DNA from 3 places in the Gryllotalpicola protaetiae genome. Region 2 is predicted to be linked to each of the others. Evidence: predicted binding sites of a transcription regulator. Region 2 holds the regulator's gene; each other region holds the start of a gene.
The links. The regulator HrcA, encoded in region 2, represses chaperone genes, less so after heat shock. The targets are predictions, from matches to a motif close to TTNGCACTCGNNNNNNNCGAGTGCNAA.
Positions count from the first base shown of each region.

Region 1: the regulator HrcA is predicted to act here: its motif matches at 1,821-1,847, upstream of D7I44_RS13820 (Hsp20/alpha crystallin family protein).
Region 3: the regulator HrcA is predicted to act here: its motif matches at 4,797-4,823, upstream of groES (co-chaperone GroES).

Region 1 covers NZ_CP032624.1:2,844,560-2,851,316, reverse strand. Annotated here, with positions in the region: gene D7I44_RS13835 (APC family permease) at 1-365, shown strand, start outside; gene D7I44_RS13830 (alpha/beta hydrolase) at 334-1,350, opposite strand; gene D7I44_RS13825 (hypothetical protein) at 1,331-1,747, opposite strand; gene D7I44_RS13820 (Hsp20/alpha crystallin family protein) at 1,910-2,362, shown strand; gene D7I44_RS13815 (NADP-dependent oxidoreductase) at 2,414-3,370, opposite strand; gene D7I44_RS13810 (S9 family peptidase) at 3,395-5,533, shown strand; gene D7I44_RS13805 (6-phosphofructokinase) at 5,562-6,587, opposite strand; gene D7I44_RS13800 (CYTH domain-containing protein) at 6,636-6,757, opposite strand, start outside.
Region 2 covers NZ_CP032624.1:3,541,559-3,548,315, reverse strand. Annotated here, with positions in the region: gene D7I44_RS17300 (DUF1990 domain-containing protein) at 1-536, shown strand, start outside; gene hemW (radical SAM family heme chaperone HemW) at 526-1,749, shown strand; gene D7I44_RS17290 (DUF4870 domain-containing protein) at 1,742-2,113, opposite strand; gene D7I44_RS18350 (hypothetical protein) at 2,208-2,684, opposite strand; gene D7I44_RS18345 (hypothetical protein) at 2,696-3,751, opposite strand; gene hrcA (heat-inducible transcriptional repressor HrcA) at 4,657-5,700, shown strand; gene dnaJ (molecular chaperone DnaJ) at 5,724-6,757, shown strand, end outside.
Region 3 covers NZ_CP032624.1:994,708-1,001,464, forward strand. Annotated here, with positions in the region: gene D7I44_RS04955 (branched-chain amino acid ABC transporter permease) at 1-180, shown strand, start outside; gene D7I44_RS04960 (ABC transporter ATP-binding protein) at 173-1,138, shown strand; gene D7I44_RS04965 (ABC transporter ATP-binding protein) at 1,135-1,899, shown strand; gene D7I44_RS04970 (ABC transporter substrate-binding protein) at 1,996-3,258, opposite strand; gene rarD (EamA family transporter RarD) at 3,362-4,300, opposite strand; gene groES (co-chaperone GroES) at 4,415-4,711, opposite strand; gene D7I44_RS04985 (THUMP-like domain-containing protein) at 4,851-6,050, shown strand; gene D7I44_RS18625 (DUF4190 domain-containing protein) at 6,043-6,757, opposite strand, start outside.

The sequences.
Region 1 (6,757 bases), 700 kb from region 2:
TCAGCCACATCCCGCAGGGCGCCCGCCTGATGTTCATAGAGGTCATGCCCAAGCCGCGCACCAAAGAGGACTCGTCCGATTTCGTCGAGACGCTGCTCGTTCGCGGCGTCGAGAAGCACGGCTACCGCGTGCTGCAGCTCGAGAGCATCTCGGTCCCGAACGCGATCGCGGCGGTGCTGCTCGAGATCCGCGACCAGACCGGCATCGTGCCGAGCGTGTACTTCCAGTGGAACGAGGGGAACCCGATCTCCAACATGGCCCGCTTCCTGCTCGACGGCACCGGCGAGATCGCGCCGGTGACGCGCGAGGTGCTGCGCGAGGCGGAGAAGAACCCTAAGCGTCGGCCGATCGTACACGTGAGCTGACCTGGGCGATGAAGTCCTGCAGGCGCTCGTAGACCTCGGCCGACTCCGGGTGCGCGGTGTCCTGCTGCCAGGTGTGCTCGGTGTTGCGCGAGTCCCAGCCGTAGCTGACGAATTCGACGGGGATGCCTGCGGCCTCGGCCTTCTTCGCGAAGTTGACGTTCGCGTGATAGAAGATGTCGCGCTCGCTCGTGGTGACGAGCACGGGCGGGAAGTTCTCGTCGACCCATTCGATGGGGCTGAGCCAGCGGGACGCCCGCTGCAGCGACGCCGGCTTCATGCGATGGCGTCGATAGCCCGGCAGAAGCATCCGCACGAAATCGTGACTCATGATGAAGCCGGGCTCGAACACGACCGAGAAGTCGACGGCGCCGCAGTGCAGCACGAGGCCGCCGAGCTCGCCGCGGGTGACCGCCGGGCGCAGGCGGAAGTGGTTCGCGAGCTCAGGCCGGGTCGTCGTCGCGGCGAGCAGCGCCGCGATCTGCGCGCCGGCGGAGTCGCCGCCGAGGACGATCGCGCTCGCGTCGCCGCCGTGCTCGCCGACGTGCGCGACCACCCAACGCAGCGCCTCGTTGGCGTCGTTCAGCATGTGGCGCATGCCGAAGCCGCCGCCGCGCAGACCGGCCCGGCGATAGTTCACGTTGACGACGACGATGCCCGTGTCGGCCTGCACCGCGCAGTACTTGGTGAGCGCCGACTTGTCGCCGCTCGTCCAGCCGCCGCCGTGGAAGTAGACGTAGACGGGAAGCCTGTCCTCTTCTTCAACAGGGCGTGAACCGCCGGTGTCGCGGCGCGGCGTGAGCACGTCGAGACGGTGGCCGGGGTGGTGGTCGCCGACATAGTCGACGTCGAGCAGGTAGTCCACGGTGCGCACCGGTTCCTGGTTCAGCCGACGGGACTGCAGGGGCGCGAAGGGCAGCATCATCGCCGTCCACAGCCAGGGGCCGACGGGGAACGGCGCCGAGCGGCTACCGGAGCGCCGTGACATCGATCAACGCCAGAAGGGCGAGTGCATAGGCGGATTCCGGGTCGGATGCGTCGAATTCGCGCGGCTCGCCGGCCCTCTCGGTCGTCACGCGCCAACCGCCGCCCGGAAGGGCGGCGAGGCTGCGGAACGTGCCGCCGAGCAGTTCGCGCAGCTGGTCTTCGCGCGGCAGCCACAGCGACTGCTCGAGCGAGACCGAGTCCAGGGCCCACTCGGTCGTCCCGTTGAATCCGAGGATCGTGCCCGTGTCGAACTCGTGCGCCTCGACCGTCATATCGGACACGGTGAAGGTCTCGTCTGAGGCGAATTCCGGGCCGTCGATTCGGAAGAAATCGCCCGGAGCGGGATGCCATTCCAACCCGGCGTCCCGCAGCTGCCGGGCGAGTGAACTCGCGATCACACGCTCATTATGGCCCCACGAAACCGGTGATCGTCCGGGTGCGCCCTTGGCAACGGCCGGGAGCGGAATGGATCTGGCACTCTCGGCGTTCGAGTGCTAATGTGACTTCAAGTTGAGTCGATGTGACTCAAGTTAGGGACCACAGAGAAGGAGCTGATTCATATGGCCATGAACTTCGACCCGTTCCGCGAGTTCGACCGCCTCGCGGGCTCGTTCGTCGACCGCCCCGCGGGCCCGCGGCTGATGCCGATGGACCTCTACAAGGACGGCGAGACGTACGTGCTCTCGGCCGACCTGCCCGGCATCGACCCCGGCTCGGTCGACATCGACATCGACGGGCAGCTGCTGACCATCCGCGCGCAGCGCACCCTTGCGACCGGCGACGGCGTCAAGTGGCTCACCCGCGAGCGCCAGGGCGGCACGTTCCTGCGCCAGCTGAGCCTGGGCCAGGGCGTCGACACCGAGCGCATCGCCGCCGATTACTCGAACGGCGTGCTGTCGATCACGATCCCGATGAGCGAGAAGGCCAAGCCGCGCAAGATCGCCGTGGCTTCGCGGCCCGAGACCGTGCACCCGGCCGTCGAGGACTCGCACAGCGAGGCCGCAGAGGCATAAGCACCGCATGCAGAAAGGCCCCGGCTCGCCGGGGCCTTTCTGCATGCGGTGTCAGCGGGTGACGACGACGATCTTGCCGCGCACGTGGCCCGCCTCGAGGCGGGCGTACGCCTCGGCGACGCGCTCGATCGGGTAGACGGCCTCGATCGGCACCGTGATCGAGCCGTCTGCGACGAGTCGCACGATCTCGGCGAACTGCTCCATCGTCGCCTGCGGGTTGCCGACGCCCTGGGCGCCGCGGTGCCCGCGCGCGGCGATCGTGTTGATGCGCTCGATCGGCACGCCGAGGGCGAGCGCCGCGTCGACCGAGTCGGGGCCGTGGCAGTCGAGCGCGGCGGTGAAGCCATCGGGCGCGGCATCCGTCAGCCGCTCGATCAGGCCGTCGCCGTAGGCGACGGGCGTGACGCCGAGATCACGCAGGAACTCGTGGTTCGCCTCGCTCGCGGTGCCGAACACGGTCGCGCCGCGCAGCCGCGCGAGCTGGGCCGCGATGACGCCCACTCCCCCGGCGGCCGCGCTCACGAGCACCGTGTCGCCCGGGCCGACGCCGACGCGGTCGACGGCCGCGATCGCCGTGCGCGCCGTCACCACGAGCGCACCGGCCGTGTCGTAGTCGAGCGCGGCGGGCTTCTCGATGAGGACGCCGTCGCGCTCGGCATCCGCCCCATCAGCCTGGATGATGACGAAATCACCCAGCGCATGGTGCCGCCGCCCGCCGAGCACCGCATCGCCCAGGGTGAAGCGGGTGACTCCGGGGCCGAGCTCGTCGACGTCGCCCGCGAAGTCGAAGCCGACGCCGGTTCCGCGACCGTCGCCACGCGGGTCGGCGATGCCGTAGTGCGCCGCATGCCCGGGCGAGTTCATGACCTTGAAGTCGACCGGGTTGAGGCCGTTCGCCCGGACCTGCACCCGTACCTCGCCGGGACCCGGATGCGGCGGCTCCTCATGGACGACGCCCAGCACCTCGGCCGTCGGGCCGAACCGGTGAAATCTCGCGAAGCGGGCCATGCTCGCAACGCTAACGTGGACAGGGTGACCGGCATCGCCCCCAGCCCCAAGAAGATCCCCACAGAGCGCACCTTCCACGGCGACACGGTCGTCGACGAGTACGAGTGGCTGCGCACGAAGGACGATCCCGAGGTGATCGCACACCTCACCGCCGAGAACGCCTACGCGGAGGCCCGCAACGCGCACCTCGCACCCCTGCGTGAGGCGATCTTCGAAGAGATCAGGTCGCGTACCCTCGAGACCGACCTGAGCGTGCCCGTGCGCGAGGGCGCTTGGTGGTACTATTCGCGCTCGTTCGAGGGGAAGCAGTACGGCGTGCAGTGCCGCGCGCCGATCGCCGGGCCCGACGACTGGGCGCCGCCGCGGCCCGCCGAGGTCGACGCCGCGACGCCGGCGCTGCCCGGCGAGCAGGTGCTGTTCGACTCGAACGTCGAGGCCGCCGGGCACGACTTCTTCTCGCTCGGGTCGTTCGACGTGTCGGCCGACGGGCGCCTGCTGGCCTACGCCGTCGACGTCGAGGGTGACGAGCGGTACACGCTGCGCGTGCGCGACCTCGAGACCGGAGCCGATCTCGACGACGAGGTGCCCGGCACCGCGGCCGGGGCGTTCTTCGCGCCCGGCGGCGGCTTCGTCTTCTACACGACCGTCGACGACGCCTGGCGGCCGGACACCGTCTGGAGGCACGAGGTCGGCACCGTCGCCTCTGCCGACGTGCAGGTGTTCCACGAGCCCGACGAGCGCTACTGGGTGGGTGCGGGGCTCACACGCAGCCGCCGCTTCATCGAGGTGGGCGCATCGTCATCGGTCACGAGCGAGTCATGGCTGATCGATGCGGATGCCCCGACTGACGCGCCCCGCGTCGTCTGGCCGCGGCGCGAGGGCGTCGAGTACTCGGTCGACCACGCGGTCGTCGCAGGCGAAGACAGGCTGCTGATCCTGCACAACGACGGGGCCCTCGATTTCGAACTGGTGGACGTGCCGGCATCCGACCCCGCCGCCGCGCCGCGCGTGCTGATCGCGCACGACCCGGCCGTGCGGCTCGACGACATCGACGCGTTCGCCGAGCGTGTGGTCGTCGAGTACCGGCGCGAGGGGCTGACGCGACTCGGGCTGCTGCCGCTCACGGACGCCGGGTACGGCGAGCTGGTCGAGGTGCCGTTCGATGAGCCGCTCTACACCGTGCACGCCTCGGGCAACCCGGAGTGGGAGCAGCCCACGATCCGACTCGGCTACGGGTCGCTCGTGACGCCGTCGACCGTCTACGACCTCGTGCCGGCGACCGGGGAGCTGAGGCTGCTCAAGCAGCAGCCCGTGCTCGGCGGCTACGACCCGTCGCACTATGAGCAGCGCCGCGAGTGGGCGGTCGCGTCCGACGGTACGCGCGTTCCGATCTCGCTCGTGTACCGGCGCGAGCTCGTGTCGTTCGGCGCCGATGGCGCGCCTGCCGCACCGGCGCCGCTGGAGCTGTACGGATACGGCTCGTACGAGCACAGCATCGACCCGTCGTTCTCGATCGCCCGGCTGTCGCTGCTCGACCGCGGCGTCGTGTTCGCGATCGCGCACGTGCGCGGCGGCGGCGAGCTCGGTCGCTCGTGGTACGAAGACGGCAAGAAGCTTGCGAAGCGGAACACCTTCACCGACTTCGTCGCGAGCGCGCGCCACCTGGTCGAGACTGGCTGGGCCTCGCCCGCGCGTCTCGTCGCGGAGGGCGGGAGCGCCGGCGGCCTGCTCATGGGTGCGGTCGCGAACCTGGCCCCCGAGCTGTTCAGCGGTGTCCTTGCCGAGGTGCCGTTCGTCGATGCGTTGACCTCGATCCTCGACCCGTCGCTGCCGCTCACGGTGATCGAGTGGGACGAGTGGGGCGACCCGCTGCACGACGCGTCCGTCTACGAGTACATGCGCTCCTACACGCCGTACGAGAACGTGAGGCCGGATGCTGCATACCCGCCGATCCTGGCCGTGACCAGCCTCAACGACACGCGCGTGCTGTACGTCGAGCCGGCCAAGTGGGTGGCTCGGCTGCGCGCGGTCGGCGCCGACGCGCTGCTCAAGATCGAGATGGTCGCTGGCCACGGCGGCGTCTCGGGTCGCTACAACGCGTGGCGCGAGCGCGCGTGGGAGCTCGCCTGGCTCCTCGACCGGCTCGGCCTCGCGGCACACTAGAGCCCGTCGCCGCGAAGGGCACACAGATCTAGCCGAAGAGCAGAGCCGCCTCGTCCCAGCGGTAGCGCGGCACCGAGTTGAGGCTGCGCGTGGCCTCGGTGATGCTCACATCGACCACGTCCGTGCCGCGCAATGCCACCATGGTGCCCCACTTGCCGTCGTGCACCGCGTCGACCGCCGCCATGCCGAACCGGGTCGCCAGCACGCGGTCGAAGGCGCTCGGCGCGCCACCACGCTGGATGTGGCCGATGACGGTAGCACGCGATTCGATGCCCGTGCGCTCCTCGATCATCGGCGCGATGATGTCGGCGATACCGCCCAGCAGCGGGCGCCCGAACGGGTCGAGGCCCTTGTGCGAGTGCGCTCCGTCCATCGTCGGCAGGTGGAAGCCCTCGCTGACCACGATCACCGGTGCGCGACCGCGGTCGCGCACCGACTCGACCCACTCGCAGATCTGCTCGATCGTCGCCGTGACCTCGGGGATCAGAATCGCGTGCGCCCCGGCTGCCATGCCCGAGTGCAGCGCGATCCAGCCCACGTAGCGGCCCATCACCTCGACCACCATGCAGCGCGCGTGCGACTCGGCGGTCGTGCGCAGGCGGTCGATCGCCTCGGTCGCGATGCCCACGGCCGTGTCGAATCCGAAGGTGTAGTCGGTGGCCTGCAGGTCGTTGTCGATGGTCTTCGGAACGCCGACGATCTTCAGCCCGTCGGCCGACAGACGGCGCGCCGCGCTCAGTGTGCCCTCGCCGCCGATCGCGATGATCGCGTCGATGCCGTTCCTGTCGAGCACCTTCTGGATGTTCTCCGGGCCGCCGCCCGCCTCATACGGGTTCGTGCGGCTCGAGCCGAGGATCGTGCCGCCCTCTTTCGAGAGACCCCGGACGCGGTGCCGCGGAAGCTCCATGAGGTCGCCCTCGACGACGCCCTTCCAGCCCCACCTGAAACCTACGAAGTCGTGGCCATAGACACGATCGCCCTTGAGGACGGCGCCCCTGATGACGGCGTTGAGTCCGGGGCAGTCCCCACCGGAGGTCAGAATTCCGATTCGCATGGCAACTCCTTCTGGGGCGAGACTATCGGCTCGCCCACTACCGGTGGATCACACTCCGAGCGCGCGTGCAAGCTTCGAGCCGGCCGACGGCGGTTGCGCCCCTGAGGCGACGAGTCGTTCCTCGATCGCGTCGAGCAGGGCTGCGCGATCGGATGCCTCGCCCACGCTGC
Region 2 (6,757 bases):
GCGTGCGCCTCGGCAGCGGCGACGAGCGCTGGGAGACCTCGAAGGCCGCCCTCATGTCGTGGGGCGTGCAGCGCGGCGCGGGCCTCAAGGTGACGCACGTCGACCTCGGCACGGGCGAGCAGTACGCCGGCATCCGCTACAGCGAAGACGGCACGCCGGTCGGCATGCGCGAGGCGGGCGGCGCCGAGGCGGTCTACAACGACGAGGGCGAGCCGCTCATCTCGAACGGCATGTCGGCCGTGCTCAAGACCAAGGTCGGCCCGATCACCGTCGACGCGCCGGTGCGCGTGGTCTACGTCATCGACGACCCGAAGCGCGTCGGCTTCGCCTACGGGACCTTGCAGGGGCACCCGCAGAGCGGCGAAGAGGCGTTCATCCTCGAGCACCGCGACGACGACTCCGTCTGGCTCACCGTGCGCAGCTTCTCGCGCGCCTCATCCTTCGGCTGGCGTCTGCTGACGCCCGTCGCGAGCAGTGTGCGCAAGGACATCACGGCGAAGTACCTGCGCGCGCTGCATCCGATCAATGCCGCCTAGCGCCCTTCCCCTCGGCGACCCGGCCCCTGCCGACGGCCTGCTTCCCGCGCAGGCCTCCGTCGGCGCGCACGCGCGCGACTTCGGCGTCTACCTGCACGTGCCGTTCTGCCGCGTGCGGTGCGGCTACTGCGATTTCAACACGTACACCGCGAGCGAGCTGCGCGGCGTGAGGCAGACGGATTACGCGGACCAGGCGATCGCCGAGGTCGAACTCGCCGCCCGGGTGCTCGAGGGCTCCGGCCTTCCGGCGCGCCCCGCTGCGACGGTGTTCTTCGGCGGCGGAACACCGACCCTGCTGCCCCCCGGCGATCTCGGCCGCATGCTCGCCGCCGTGCGCGACACCTGGGGTCTCGCGCTTGACGCCGAGGTGACGACCGAAGCGAACCCCGACTCGGTCGACGCGGCCGCACTCCAATCCCTCGCCGCAGCGGGCTTCACCCGCGTGAGCTTCGGCATGCAGTCCGCCGTGCCCAGCGTGCTCGCGACCCTCGAGCGCACGCACGACCCCGAGCGTGTTCCTCTCGTCGTCGAGTGGGCGCGCGACGCAGGCCTCGACGTCAGCCTCGATCTGATCTACGGCACGCCGGGGGAGACCATCGACGACTGGCGCCGTTCGCTCGACGCCGCCCTGGCGACGCAGCCCGATCACCTCAGCGCCTACGCGCTGATCGTGGAGGAGGGCACCAAGCTCGCCCGGCAGATCCGCCGCGGCGAGGTGGCGGAGCCGGACGACGACCTGACGGCCGACATGTACGAGACCGCCGATGCCACGTTCGCCGCCGCCGGCTACGGCTGGTACGAGGTGTCGAACTGGGCGAAGGGGCCGCAGCACCGTTCGCGGCACAACCTCGGCTACTGGCGCGGCGCCGACTGGTGGGGCATCGGCCCCGGCGCGCACAGCCACATCGGCGGGGTGCGCTGGTGGAACGTCAAGCACCCCGCGGCGTACGCGCAGCGCGTGCTCGCGGGGGAGTCGCCCGCGGCCGGCCGCGAGACCCTCGACGACGAGACGCGTCGCGTCGAGGACGTGCTGCTCAAGGTCCGCATCGTCGAGGGGCTGCCCGCCGCCGAGCTCGACGCCGACGCACGGCACGAGATCGCCGGGCTCATCGCCGAGGGGCTGATCGACGGCGCGGCCGCGATCAGCGGAAGCATCCGCCTCACCCTGCGCGGCCGCCTGCTCGCCGACGCGGTCGTGCGCCGGCTTACTTGAAAAACCTGATCGCGAGCGGGTAGTAGTACGGCTCGCCCCGGTTGGCCGCGAGTGCGCCCAGGATGCTGAAGATGATGTTCACGATCCAGATCGCCGCGAGCAGGAAGAACCCGATGATCGCGAGAGTGAGGATGAGCCCGATGATCTCGGCGATCACGAGGGTGATCTGGAAGTTGAGCGTCGTCGTCGCGTGCTGCCGGATGAACGGACCGCGGTCCTTGAAGACGACGTAGACGACGATCGCGCCGATGAGCCCGGCGAACAGGCCGCCGGTGATCAGGTTGAGGCCGCCCGCGATGACGTGCACGAGGATCGCCCACGTGCGCTCTTCGTCGGCTCGCAGGGGCGGGGGCGTGTACGACATCGGGTGCGTCCTTTAGCTTGTTGCGAATTTTTCCCCGTTAGCTTGACACAGACTAAACGGCCGGGGGCGACTGTCGGGCTCGTCGGCCAGCTACTCACCAGTTCACCAGGTTAACTACCGCAAATGGCACGCCCAATTGGCCCATTGAGAGCCACGTGCATCCCAAGGTCGAGGAGAGCCTCGGCATGGTCCGAAGCGACGGATAAAGGGATCCACTGACCGCACCGATCACAGCGCCGCATACCAATCCGAATATCCATGCCGCTGCGCTCCCGTCGACCAGTAGGCCCACGATAGCGAAAGGAATTGCCAAAAAACTTCCACCCGTAGCGAAAACAAACGCACGACCAACAGGCGGTGGCGCCACGGGGGCTATCAACGACTCAAGTTTCACGGCACCAAATGTGAGAACAATCCCGAGAACGTCCAAATATGCAAAATAGACCAAAATGCTGACCGGATTAATCGCGATGCTAGGCAGGGCGCCCATGAAGGCAATCAATGCGGCGCCGGTGAGCACAGAGCACATCATCGGCCAGATCGCGACCGCCTTTGTCTCTTGAGTGCTCACCGGCTCCTTCCTCATCGTGACTGCGACGTAATGATGTCGTCCGGGGTGCACCCGCCAGAGAGGCAGTCAAACCCCTTATTATCGCGATTGAACATCGTTACCCAGAATTCCGAACCGGTGTTATTGAAGCGAGCGTATCCCTCATGATCGGGCACCGGCGCGCGAGAACCGACCACCTCGACAGTACCGCTTCGGTAGAAATTGATGTTTGCGTTGTACTTGATCGACCCTGCCGAGCAAAATGGGTTCCCGACGTCATGATTGAGCCGCACGCTTGCGAAGTTCCCACTATGCTGAACATTTGTGAATGTCATACCGTCAGCCGACGCTGTTTCGGTATCAACGAGGACACCATCGTCGTACTTTGTCGAAGCATTTACATACTTGCCGAGATAGAAATCATATGGAGACGGGTTATCCCAGTTGACGTTGACAAACATTTGAGTACGGTAGTCTGGTGTCTCATTTGGCGTCGAAGAATTGGGTGTCTGATATCCCCGATTATCTCCGCCGAATTGCACTCCGCCGTCTCCGATCGCCCCGCAGGAAATCGTCGCAAAGAAATCGAGATCAACTCGACTCTGAGGAATAAACGTCTTCCACACGAATGCTGTGTCATATGGCTGGTTAGTAAATGGAACAACGGATCCGTTCGAAGAGCGTTTGAGTTGGTTCCCAGCCGTCTGTATTTCTACTGTTCGGGCGCTTAGTTGTGTGGGCAGTCCGTCATCGCTCACGCCAGAAGCCGAGAGCTGGTATTCGTACTCTGTCGCGGGGGCAAGGTCTGTGTCGTGAAATGAGTCTTCGCCGCTATTGAGACGCACAAGGACGATCCCATTTCGCGATACCGCGTACTGCTCCGCTCCCGTGATCGGCGCCCAGGTTAAGGTCACTGTTGACGGAGTGACTCCGTAGGCAAACTTTGGCTTGAAGGTGCTGAAGTCTGTGGCAGACCCGTTGACCCCTTCTTCGATCGCGATTGTCCCGTCGGCGCGTACCTCGCGTGGGTCCGCGATCGGTGGCGCCGCACTCCCATCTCTTGAGTCCTGGGCGGGCAGCTCGGGCACGGTCTCAAGACTGTCTGGCGCCCCCTGAATGACAGCACTGAACGGTATACCTGAGGGCGTTTCTCCGGCCCAAGTCTGTTCTGCCTCGTCACCGGTGTGCGACAGCACTGTCACAGATCTTCCGGTTGAGTCACTCACAGCGAGAGCGAGATCGTCAATGGCCCATCGGACCCGGTCGGCGAAGCTCCAATTCCGACAGCCGCTGCAAGCAAGACGAGCGCCAGCCCGGATGAAGCTTTTCTTCGAAAGCCGAATGGAATATGCAACTCATTCCCCCCAATTGAACGATATGACCGGCGTGTGCGTCAGCCATGACAAACATATGACTCGCCTATTCCGAATGGGAAGCTTTTGTGGTGGTACCTGTCGATCTTGACCACTGTCGGCACGGGTCCGCGGAACCTCCTCGGGCAAACGAGCCCACCGCCGCTCGGGGATGTTGGCGGCGGGGACGACCGGAGCTAACCCTGTGGGGCGAAGGTCGCGCGTGCGGCTTCGATCAGCTCAGGCGGAACAGGCTCGCCCGGGTACGGGGCGATCGCTTCCAACGCGTCGTAAGCGGCCGGGCTGAATCCCATGTGCTCCGGCCGTATACACACCGGTAGCCCACAGGACGAAGTGCCTCCAGACAGTACTCCTGAGATGAGCCCGGGCGAGGCGCCAAAACTCGGCGTCCGTGATCGACAGGGGGTCCACGCGCACCGCGACAGAAGCAGGACCGTGCACGGCAACCTCATCACGCACCTTGCGAATCACGCATTCGGGGCCGAAGCCATACATCACAGCGGCGCGGCGCTTCTCTATGGAACTCATGAGTGCGTCGAAGATCGATAGAGAGCGCGACACCACTGGTATCGTTGGCACTCATAGGTCTTGAGTGCCAGTCGCGGAAGGGAGCATCGTCGATGGTTTCTGAACGTGGACTCGCGGTGCTCCGCGCCATCGTGCAGGACTACGTCTCGACGCGCGAGCCGGTCGGCTCGAAGAGCATCGTCGACAAGCACCGCTTCGGGGTCTCGGCCGCGACGATCCGCAACGACATGGCCCTGCTCGAAGACGAAGAGCTGATCGCGGCGCCCCACACCTCGTCCGGCCGTGTGCCGACCGACAAGGGCTATCGGGTGTTCGTCGACCAGCTGACCGACGTGCGGCCGCTCACCTCGGCGCAGCGCCACGCGGTCGAGATCTTCCTCGGGGCCTCGGTCGACATCGACGATGTGCTCGCGCGCACGGTGCGCGCCCTTGCGCAACTGACCCACCAGGTCGCCCTCATCCAGTACCCGTCGGTGTCTCGCGCTCGCATCCAGCATCTCGAGTTCGTGGCGCTCGCGCCCCGTCGCGTGCTCGCCGTGCTCATCGCCGACACCGGCGTCGTCGAGCAGCGAGTGGTCGAGCTCGCCGTCGATCACGACGACGCGGTGCTGCGCACCCTGCGTGACGCGGCCAACGACACGCTGGCGGGCATGCCCATGGCGGATGCCGCAACCGCGCTCCCCGCCCTCGCCGAGCGCTTCCCAGACGCCTCCCGGCCGCTCGTGACCGAGCTGCTCGCCTCGGTCGCCGGCATCATCGGCTCGACCAGGCAGGAGCGCCTGATCATGGCAGGCACCGCGAACCTGGTGCGCACCGAGCACGACTTCACCGGCAGCATCTACCCGATCATGGAGGCCATTGAAGAGCAGGTCGAGCTGCTCAAGCTCTTCGGCGAGATGGCAGCCGAGCAGCACGGTGTCGTCGGCAACCGCGACGTCAGCGTGTCGATCGGGCGCGAGAACGAGCCGTTCGGGCTCGCGGAGACGTCGGTGCTGACCACGGGCTACGGCACAGCGGGCGGCGCGATCGCGCGCCTCGGCGTGCTCGGCCCGACCCGCATGGACTATTCGACGAACATGGCCGCCGTGCGCGCCGTCGCCCGCTACCTGAGCCGTGCACTCGGCGACCAGGCCTGAACTGAACTAAGGAGCCGCCACCAGTGGCAGCAGACCACTATGAAGTCCTCGGCGTCGAGCGCGAGGCCAGCCCCGACGAGATCAAGAAGGCGTACCGCCGGCTCGCGCGCGAGCTGCATCCCGACGTGAATCCGAGCCCTGAAGCCGCTGAGCGGTTCAAGCTCGTCACGCACGCCTACGACGTGCTGTCGGACCCGAAACAGCGCGAGCAGTACGACCTCGGGCCCCAGGCGGGCCCGTTCGGCGGCGGCCAGGGCTTCGGGGGGTTCGAGGACATCTTCTCGACCTTCTTCGGCGGCGGGGGTGGCAGTCGAGGCCCGAAGTCGCGCCGCGAGCGCGGCCAGGACGCGTTGCTGCGCGTCGAGATCGATCTCGCCGACGTGATCTTCGGCGCGCATCGTGACCTCGACGTCGACACCGCCGTGCTCTGCGATCGCTGCCAGGGCTCGTGCTGTGAGCCGGGCACCCACCCGGTCACCTGCGACATCTGCAACGGCACCGGGTCGATCCAGCGCTCGGTGCGCTCGCTGCTCGGCAACGTCATGACCTCGAGCCCGTGCGGCACGTGCCGCGGCTACGGCACGATCATCGCGACGCCCTGCGTCACCTGCCAGGGCCAGGGCCGGGTGCGCGCCCGCAAGTCGATCCCGGTCGACATCCCCGCCGGAGTGGACACCGGCCTGCGCCTGCAGCTGCCGGGCCACGGCGAGGCCGGCCCCGCGGGCGGCGCAAACGGCGACCTCTACCTCGAGATCAAGGTCAAGCACGACGACGTCTTCAGCCGCGACGGCGACGACCTGCTCGCGACACTCGAGGTCTCGATGGCCGATGCGATCCTCGGGACGACGACCGAGTTCGCCGGCCTCGACGGCCAGGTCGACGTCGACGTGCACGCAGGCACCCAGAGCGCGGAGATCATCACCGTCAAGAACCGCGGCATCACGCACCTGCGCGGCAACGGCAGAGGTGACCTGCGCATCGGCATCCAGGTCGTCACACCCACCAAGCTGGGCCGAGGCGAGCGCGAGCTGATCGAGCGCTTCGCCCAGCAGTACAA
Region 3 (6,757 bases), 1.1 Mb from region 2:
GTTCTCAACCTGTCCGACGGGATCATCGGCATCCTCGCGACCAGCCACATCCTGCCGCTCTCCCAGGTGCAGCAGGGCCCGGTGCGCTTCATCGTCGTCGGCGTCGCGCTGATGCTGCTCGTGATCTTCAGACCACAGGGCATCTTCGGCAAGAAGAAGGAGGCGCACTTCAGTGTCTGATCCAATTGCGGCAGCGGATGCCTCACCCATCGTCGCCGACCCCGCAGCCCCCATCGGGCCGGGCGTCCGCAAGGCCGACCCGATCCTCGTCGCCGACGGCGTGATGCGGCAGTTCGGCGGCAACGTCGCCGTCGACGTCGAGCACGTCGAGATCCCGCGCGGGAAGATCACGGCCCTCATCGGGCCGAACGGCGCAGGCAAGACGACGTTCTTCAACCTGCTCACGGGCTTCGATCGCCCCAACGCAGGCACGTGGACGTTCGACGGCTCCGACCTCGCCGGGGTGCCGTCCTACAAGGTGGCGCGCCGAGGAATGGTGCGCACCTTCCAGCTGACGAAGTCGCTCGGACTGCTCTCGGTGCTCGAGAACATGCGGCTCGGGGCGACGAAGCAGCTCGGCGAGCGCTTCCTGCCCTCGCTCATGCCGTTCCTGTGGAGCAAGCGCGAGGCCGAGATCACCGGCAAGGCGATGGAGCTGCTCGCCCGCTTCAAGCTCGACGCGAAGGCGCCCGACTATGCGGCATCCCTCTCGGGCGGTCAGCGCAAGCTCCTCGAGATGGCGCGCGCCCTGATGAGCGACCCGACCCTCGTGATGCTCGACGAGCCGATGGCCGGCGTCAACCCGGCGCTCACGCAGTCGCTGCTCGGACACATCCTCGGCCTCAAGGACAGCGGCATGACCGTGCTGTTCGTCGAGCACGACATGCACATGGTGCAGACGATCGCCGACTGGGTGATCGTGATGGCAGAGGGCAAGGTCGTCGCCGAGGGCTACCCGCGCGCGGTGATGAGCGACCAGGCCGTCATCGACGCCTATCTGGGCGCGCACCACGACACCGACCTCGGCACCCTGACCGGCCAGCTCGCGATCGCCGAGGACGTCGGGGTCTCCGACGAGCTGATCGGGCAGATCGAAGAGGAACTGGAAGAGCAGGAAGACCAGGAGGCCGGGAAGTGACCGACGAGATCGCTCTCGAGACCACAGACCTCGTCGCCGGGTACATCCCCGGCGTCAACATCCTGAACGGGTGCTCCGTGACGGTGAAGAAGGGTGAGATGGTCGGCATCATCGGCCCGAACGGCGCCGGCAAGTCGACGCTGCTCAAGGCGGTGTTCGGCCAGGTGTCGATCCGTGAGGGCTCTGTGGTGCTGAACGGCCAGGACATCACGGGCCTCAAGGCCGAGAAGCTCGTGTCGCGCGGGGTCGGCTTCGTGCCGCAGAACGCGAACGTGTTCCCGTCGCTCACCATTCAGGAGAACCTCGAGATGGGCGCCTTCCAGCGCCCCAGGTCCTTCAAGGAGCGCCTCGGCTTCGTCACCGCGCTCTTCCCCGAGCTCGGCAAGCGGCTCGCCCAGCGCGCGGGCTCGCTCTCCGGCGGTGAGCGGCAGATGGTCGCCATGAGCCGCGCGCTCATGATGGACCCGCAGGTGCTGCTGCTCGACGAGCCCTCAGCCGGCCTGTCTCCGGTGCGCCAGGACGAGACGTTCATCAACGTCGCCCAGATCAACCGCGCAGGCGTCTCCGTGCTGCTCGTCGAGCAGAACGCCCGCCGCGCGCTGCAGATCTGCCACCGCGGCTACGTGCTCGACCAGGGCAAGGACGCCTACACGGGCCCCGGCCGCGAGCTGCTGAACGACCCGAAGGTCATCGAGCTGTACCTCGGCACCCTCGCGACCGACCACACCGCGACGAGTTCGACCCCGGTCGTGGGCGGCTAGCAGCCATTGCACGACGAAGAGCGGATGCCTGAGGCATCCGCTCTTCGCATCTGAGAAGGGCCCCGGCCGAAGCCGGGGCCCTTCTGCATGGCGGCCTTACTTGGTCAGGTCGCCGAACTGCGAGCTCTCGAAGGTGTTCGAGTTGTCCGCGTTGTACTTGTAGATCGAGATGTACGCCTGGCCGGGGTCACCGTTCTTCTGGAACGCGATGGGGCCGGACAGACCCTGGTAGTGGATCGACTTGCCGTCCTTCAGGGCGTCGGCGCACGCCGCGAAGGTCTTGCAGTCGGTCGACCCGTGGGTGACCGCGCTCAGGTTGTTCTTCAGCGTCGTGCCGTCGGTCGCGCCGCCCTTGAGGGCCGCGAGAGCGAGCACGGTGACCGCGTCGTACGACTCCGGGGCGTAGGACCAGGCCTTGAGCTCCGAGGCGCCGTCCTTCTTGGCCTGCGCCTGGAGCTTGGCCTTCAGGTCGTCAGACGTCTGAACGCCCGGGTTCGTGAACTGCGCGCCCTCGATGCTCGGAACGTCGGTCGTGGTCGGGTCGATCACGCCGTAGTTGCCGTCGGTGCCGTACAGGTTCTTGAAGTCGAACCCGGCGGTCTGCAGCAGCGGCACGATCTTCTTGATCTGGTCGAAGCTGATCAGGACGAGCGCGTCGGGCTTCGGCGCGAGCACCTTGTTGACCTCCGCCGAGAAGTCGGTCGCGGCCGGGTCGAAGGCGACGTCGGTCGCGACCGTGGCGCCCTGAGCCTCGATGGACTTCTTGACATTGTCGTTGAGGCCCTGACCGTAGGAGTCGTTCTGGTACAGGATGCTGACGTTGGTGTGACCGTCCTTCGCGACCTTCTCACCGAGCACCTTGCCCTGCAGCACGTCGGAGGGGGCGTCGCGCCAGAAGTAGCCGTTGTCCAGCGAGTCGTCGGACAGGTCGGGCGACGTGTTCGCCGGCGAGAACTCGAGCACCTTCGCGCCGGAGATCTGCTTGATGACCGTCAGCGTGACCGACGACGACTCGGCGCCGATGATCGCGTCGACGTTCTGCGCGAGCAGGGACGTGACGGACTGCGTCGCGATGTTGGTCGTGGTGTCGCCGGAGTCCTTCTGCGTGATCTTGAGCGTGATGCCCTTGTCGGCCTTGTTGATGTCGGCGACGGCGAGGTTCGTCGCCTCGATCGCGGGCGGGCCCAGGGTGGCGAGGCTGCCGGTCTGGGGCAGGATCGTGCCGATGTTCAGCGTCAGGTCCTTCGAGCCGGACGACGAGGTCGAGGGGCTGGAAGAGCAACCGCTGAGGACGATGGCGACCGCCCCAGCGGTGGCGATGGCTCCGACGGCAAGACGTCGGGGGTGCGAGCTGCGCATGCTGCTCCTTCGGGGAATGTGTGCGTGACATAAGAGGCGCGAAAGACGCCCCCATTGCCTCGTCACGCTATGCGCAGAAACGCGCCACGGTGGTTCCAGCGCGTTACGGTCGTGTAACGACGCCCTGGGACGCGCGCGCCGCACGAGCCGTGCGCGAGGCGCGCAGCAGGTCGATCGTCAGCAGGCCGAGCGCCGCCCAGATCACGATGAACCCGACCCAGCGCGCCGGTTCCATCCGCTCGTGCTCGAAGGCGACCCCGATGACGAACTGGATGATCGGCGTCAGATACTGCAGCAGGCCGATGTAGACGAGCGGCAGACGGCGGGCGGATGACGCGAACAGAAGCAGCGGCACGGCGGTGACCACTCCCGCCAGAACGAGCAGCACCGTGTTGCCCGCGCCGGCGGTGCCGAACACGACGCCGCTCGTCGACCCGACGAAGACCAGCTCGGCCACCGCGACCGGCACGAGCCACGCCGACTCGATGGTGAGGCCGGACAGGGCGTCGACCTCGCCGCCGACGCGCTTCTTGACGAAGCCGTACAGACCGAACGAGAACGCGAGCGTCAGCGCGATCCACGGGAACGCGCCATAGGCGACGGTGAGCACGACGACCGCGACGATGCTGACGCCGACGGCTGCCCACTGCAGCGGTCGCAGCCGCTCGCGCAGCACGAGCACGCCGAGGAACACCAGCACGATCGGGTTGATGAAGTAGCCGAGCGCGGCTTCGACGACCTGGCCGCTCGTCGTCGCGTAGACGTAGGTCTGCCAGTTAATGAAGATCAGCACGCCCGCGCCGGCGAGGGTGAAGAGGATGCGGGGGCGCCGAGCAAGCTCGCCCAGGCGGCGCCAGCCGCTGGTGAGCGTCAGCGCGATCGCGCAGAAGCCGAGCGACCAGATGATGCGCCATGCGACGATCTCGAACGGGCCGGCGGGGGCGAGCAGCAGGAAGTAGAGGGGCAGCAGGCCCCAGATCAGATAGGCGCCTGCACCGAGCAGCAGACCGCTTCTCACGGGGTTGTGTTCTCGGGCGGCCACTCGTCAACGCTACGGGGCCGACGGGATGCGCGAGGCCCCCGGCAGGATGCCGCCTTCACAAAAGTGGAGCCCGGGCGACTCCGCCCGGGCTCCTCAGGTGTTGCTGGGTGTTGCTCAGCGCACGACGACCGCGAGGACATCGCGGGCCGACAGCACGAGGTACTCCTCGTTGTTGTACTTGACCTCGGTGCCGCCGTAGCGCGAGTAGATGACGCGGTCGCCGACCGCGACGTCGAGCGGAACGCGGTTGCCGTTGTCGTCGATGCGACCGGGGCCGACGGCGAGAACCTCGCCCTCCTGCGGCTTCTCCTTCGCGGAGTCGGGGATCACGAGACCCGACGCAGTGGTCGTCTCTGCCTCGACCTGCTTGATCACGATGCGATCCTCGAGCGGCTTGATGGAGACCGACACGGTAGACCTCTTTCTTGTACGGTGTACTTCAAGACATGGTTAGCACTCTCATACCGAGTGTGCTAAGCCGAGTCTAGGACCCCCTCTGGCACTCCTGCAAGGCGAGTGCCAAATGTGAATTCAGGTTGCAGGTGAGCGGATGCTTCGCGACGAGCTCGTCGAACTGCTGAGTCCGCAGGGCCTGACCCTGCTCGACTCCCTGCCGCCGTACGAGTCGCAGCGCGACGTGGTGAAGCTCGTCGCATCGCTGCGCGGCGACGGGCACTCCCCCGCGCTCGTCGCCGCGGTGCTGACGCAGGCGAGGCTGCGCGCGAAGGCCGGCGGTGCGGGCGGCAAGTTCGGCGAGTTCTCCGACCGCATGCTGTTCACCGAGGCCGGGCTCGAGCAGGCGACGCGCCTCTCGGTGGCCGCACGGCATGCGGCCAGATACCGCGATGCAGGCATCCGTCTGGTCGCCGATCTGGGCTGCGGAATCGGCGGCGATGCCATGGCGCTCGCCGCGCTCGGTCTCGCCGTCACCGCGGTCGACCGCGACGAGGTGACCGCGGCGATCGCCTCCTACAACCTTGCCCCGTTCCCCGATGCGACCGTCGAGCAGGGCGACGCGGAATCGTTCGACATCTCGCACGCCGACGGGCTCTGGCTCGACCCGGCGCGCCGCACCGCGGGCCACAGCGACACGCGCCGCCTCGCGGATTCCGACGACTGGTCACCGTCGCTCGACTGGGTGTTCAACGCCGCCAGCCGGATGCCGGTGGGCGTGAAGCTCGGCCCCGGGTTCGACCGCGACCTGATCCCAGGATCCGCAGAGGCGCAGTGGGTGTCCTACGGCGGCCAGGTCGTCGAGCTCGTGCTCTGGTTCGGGGCGCTCGCCCGCCCCGGCGTCACGCGCGCAGCGCTCGTTCTCGACGCCTCGGGCGCGCACGAGCTCACTGCGCCCGAAGACAGCGCAGACGAGCCGGTCGGCGAGCTCGGCGAGTTCCTCTACGAGCCGGACGGCGCCGTCATCCGCGCCCGCCTGATCGGCGACCTCGCCCGCTCGCTTGACGGGCGCATGCTCAGCGAGGGCATCGCCTACGTCACCGCAGACGAGTCGCGACGGTCCCCGTTCGCGCAGGGCTTCCGCATCGTCGAGCGGCTGGCGTACCACGAGAAGGACCTCAAGGCCGAGCTGCGCAGACGCGGCATCGGCACGCTCGAGATCAAGAAGCGCGGGGTCGACGTCGACCCGGCGAAGCTGCGCACGCGGCTCGCGCTGAAGGGCAAGGCGGCCGCCACCCTGATCCTGACCAGGGTGGCGGGCCGCCACACCGCACTGCTCGCAGAACGCCTTAGCTGAAGCTGCCCTGCTTCGTGCCGACGGCTGCGACGACGGCGATCAGGATGATGATGCCGATGATGAACAGCACCAGCGTGCCGATGCCGACCCAGATCGCGGTGAGCGCGAGGCCGCGGCCCCTCTCGCCGGTGCGGTTGATCTGGTTCAGGCCGATGAACCCGAGGATGATGCCGACGATCTGGCCGATGAACGCCAGCACGCCGATGACGCCGACGCCGGTGGCGATGATCGCGATGATCGAGAGCACGTTCCAGCGCGGGCCGGTCCCAGTCGGGGCGTACGGGTTGTACCCCGGAGCGCCGGGGGCGCCGTAGGGCGGCGCAGGCGGGGCATACCCGGCACCCGGCGGGGGCACCGGCGCGGCCGCGTACTGGGGTGATTCGTACTGCGGGGCCGCGTACTGCGGTGCGGGCGGCGCGCCGAGATCGGATGCCGGGACGGGCGGCGCCACGGGCGGAACCGAGCCCTGCTCGCCTGGCGTGTAGGAGCCGGGGACCGGCCCGGCCGGGGTTTCGGGCGCGGGCGGCGCAGGGGGTGGCGGCGGCGCGTAGGAGGCCGGCGGAGCCGGCTGCTCGAAGATCGGGGCAGGCGGCTCATAGACGGGCGCGGGCGGAGCAGGCACCTCGTAGCTTGGCGGGGCGGGCGGCGCTGGCGGGGCAGGCGGCTCGAAGGACGGCGTGGCCGGCGGCTCGGGGACGGGCGGCGCC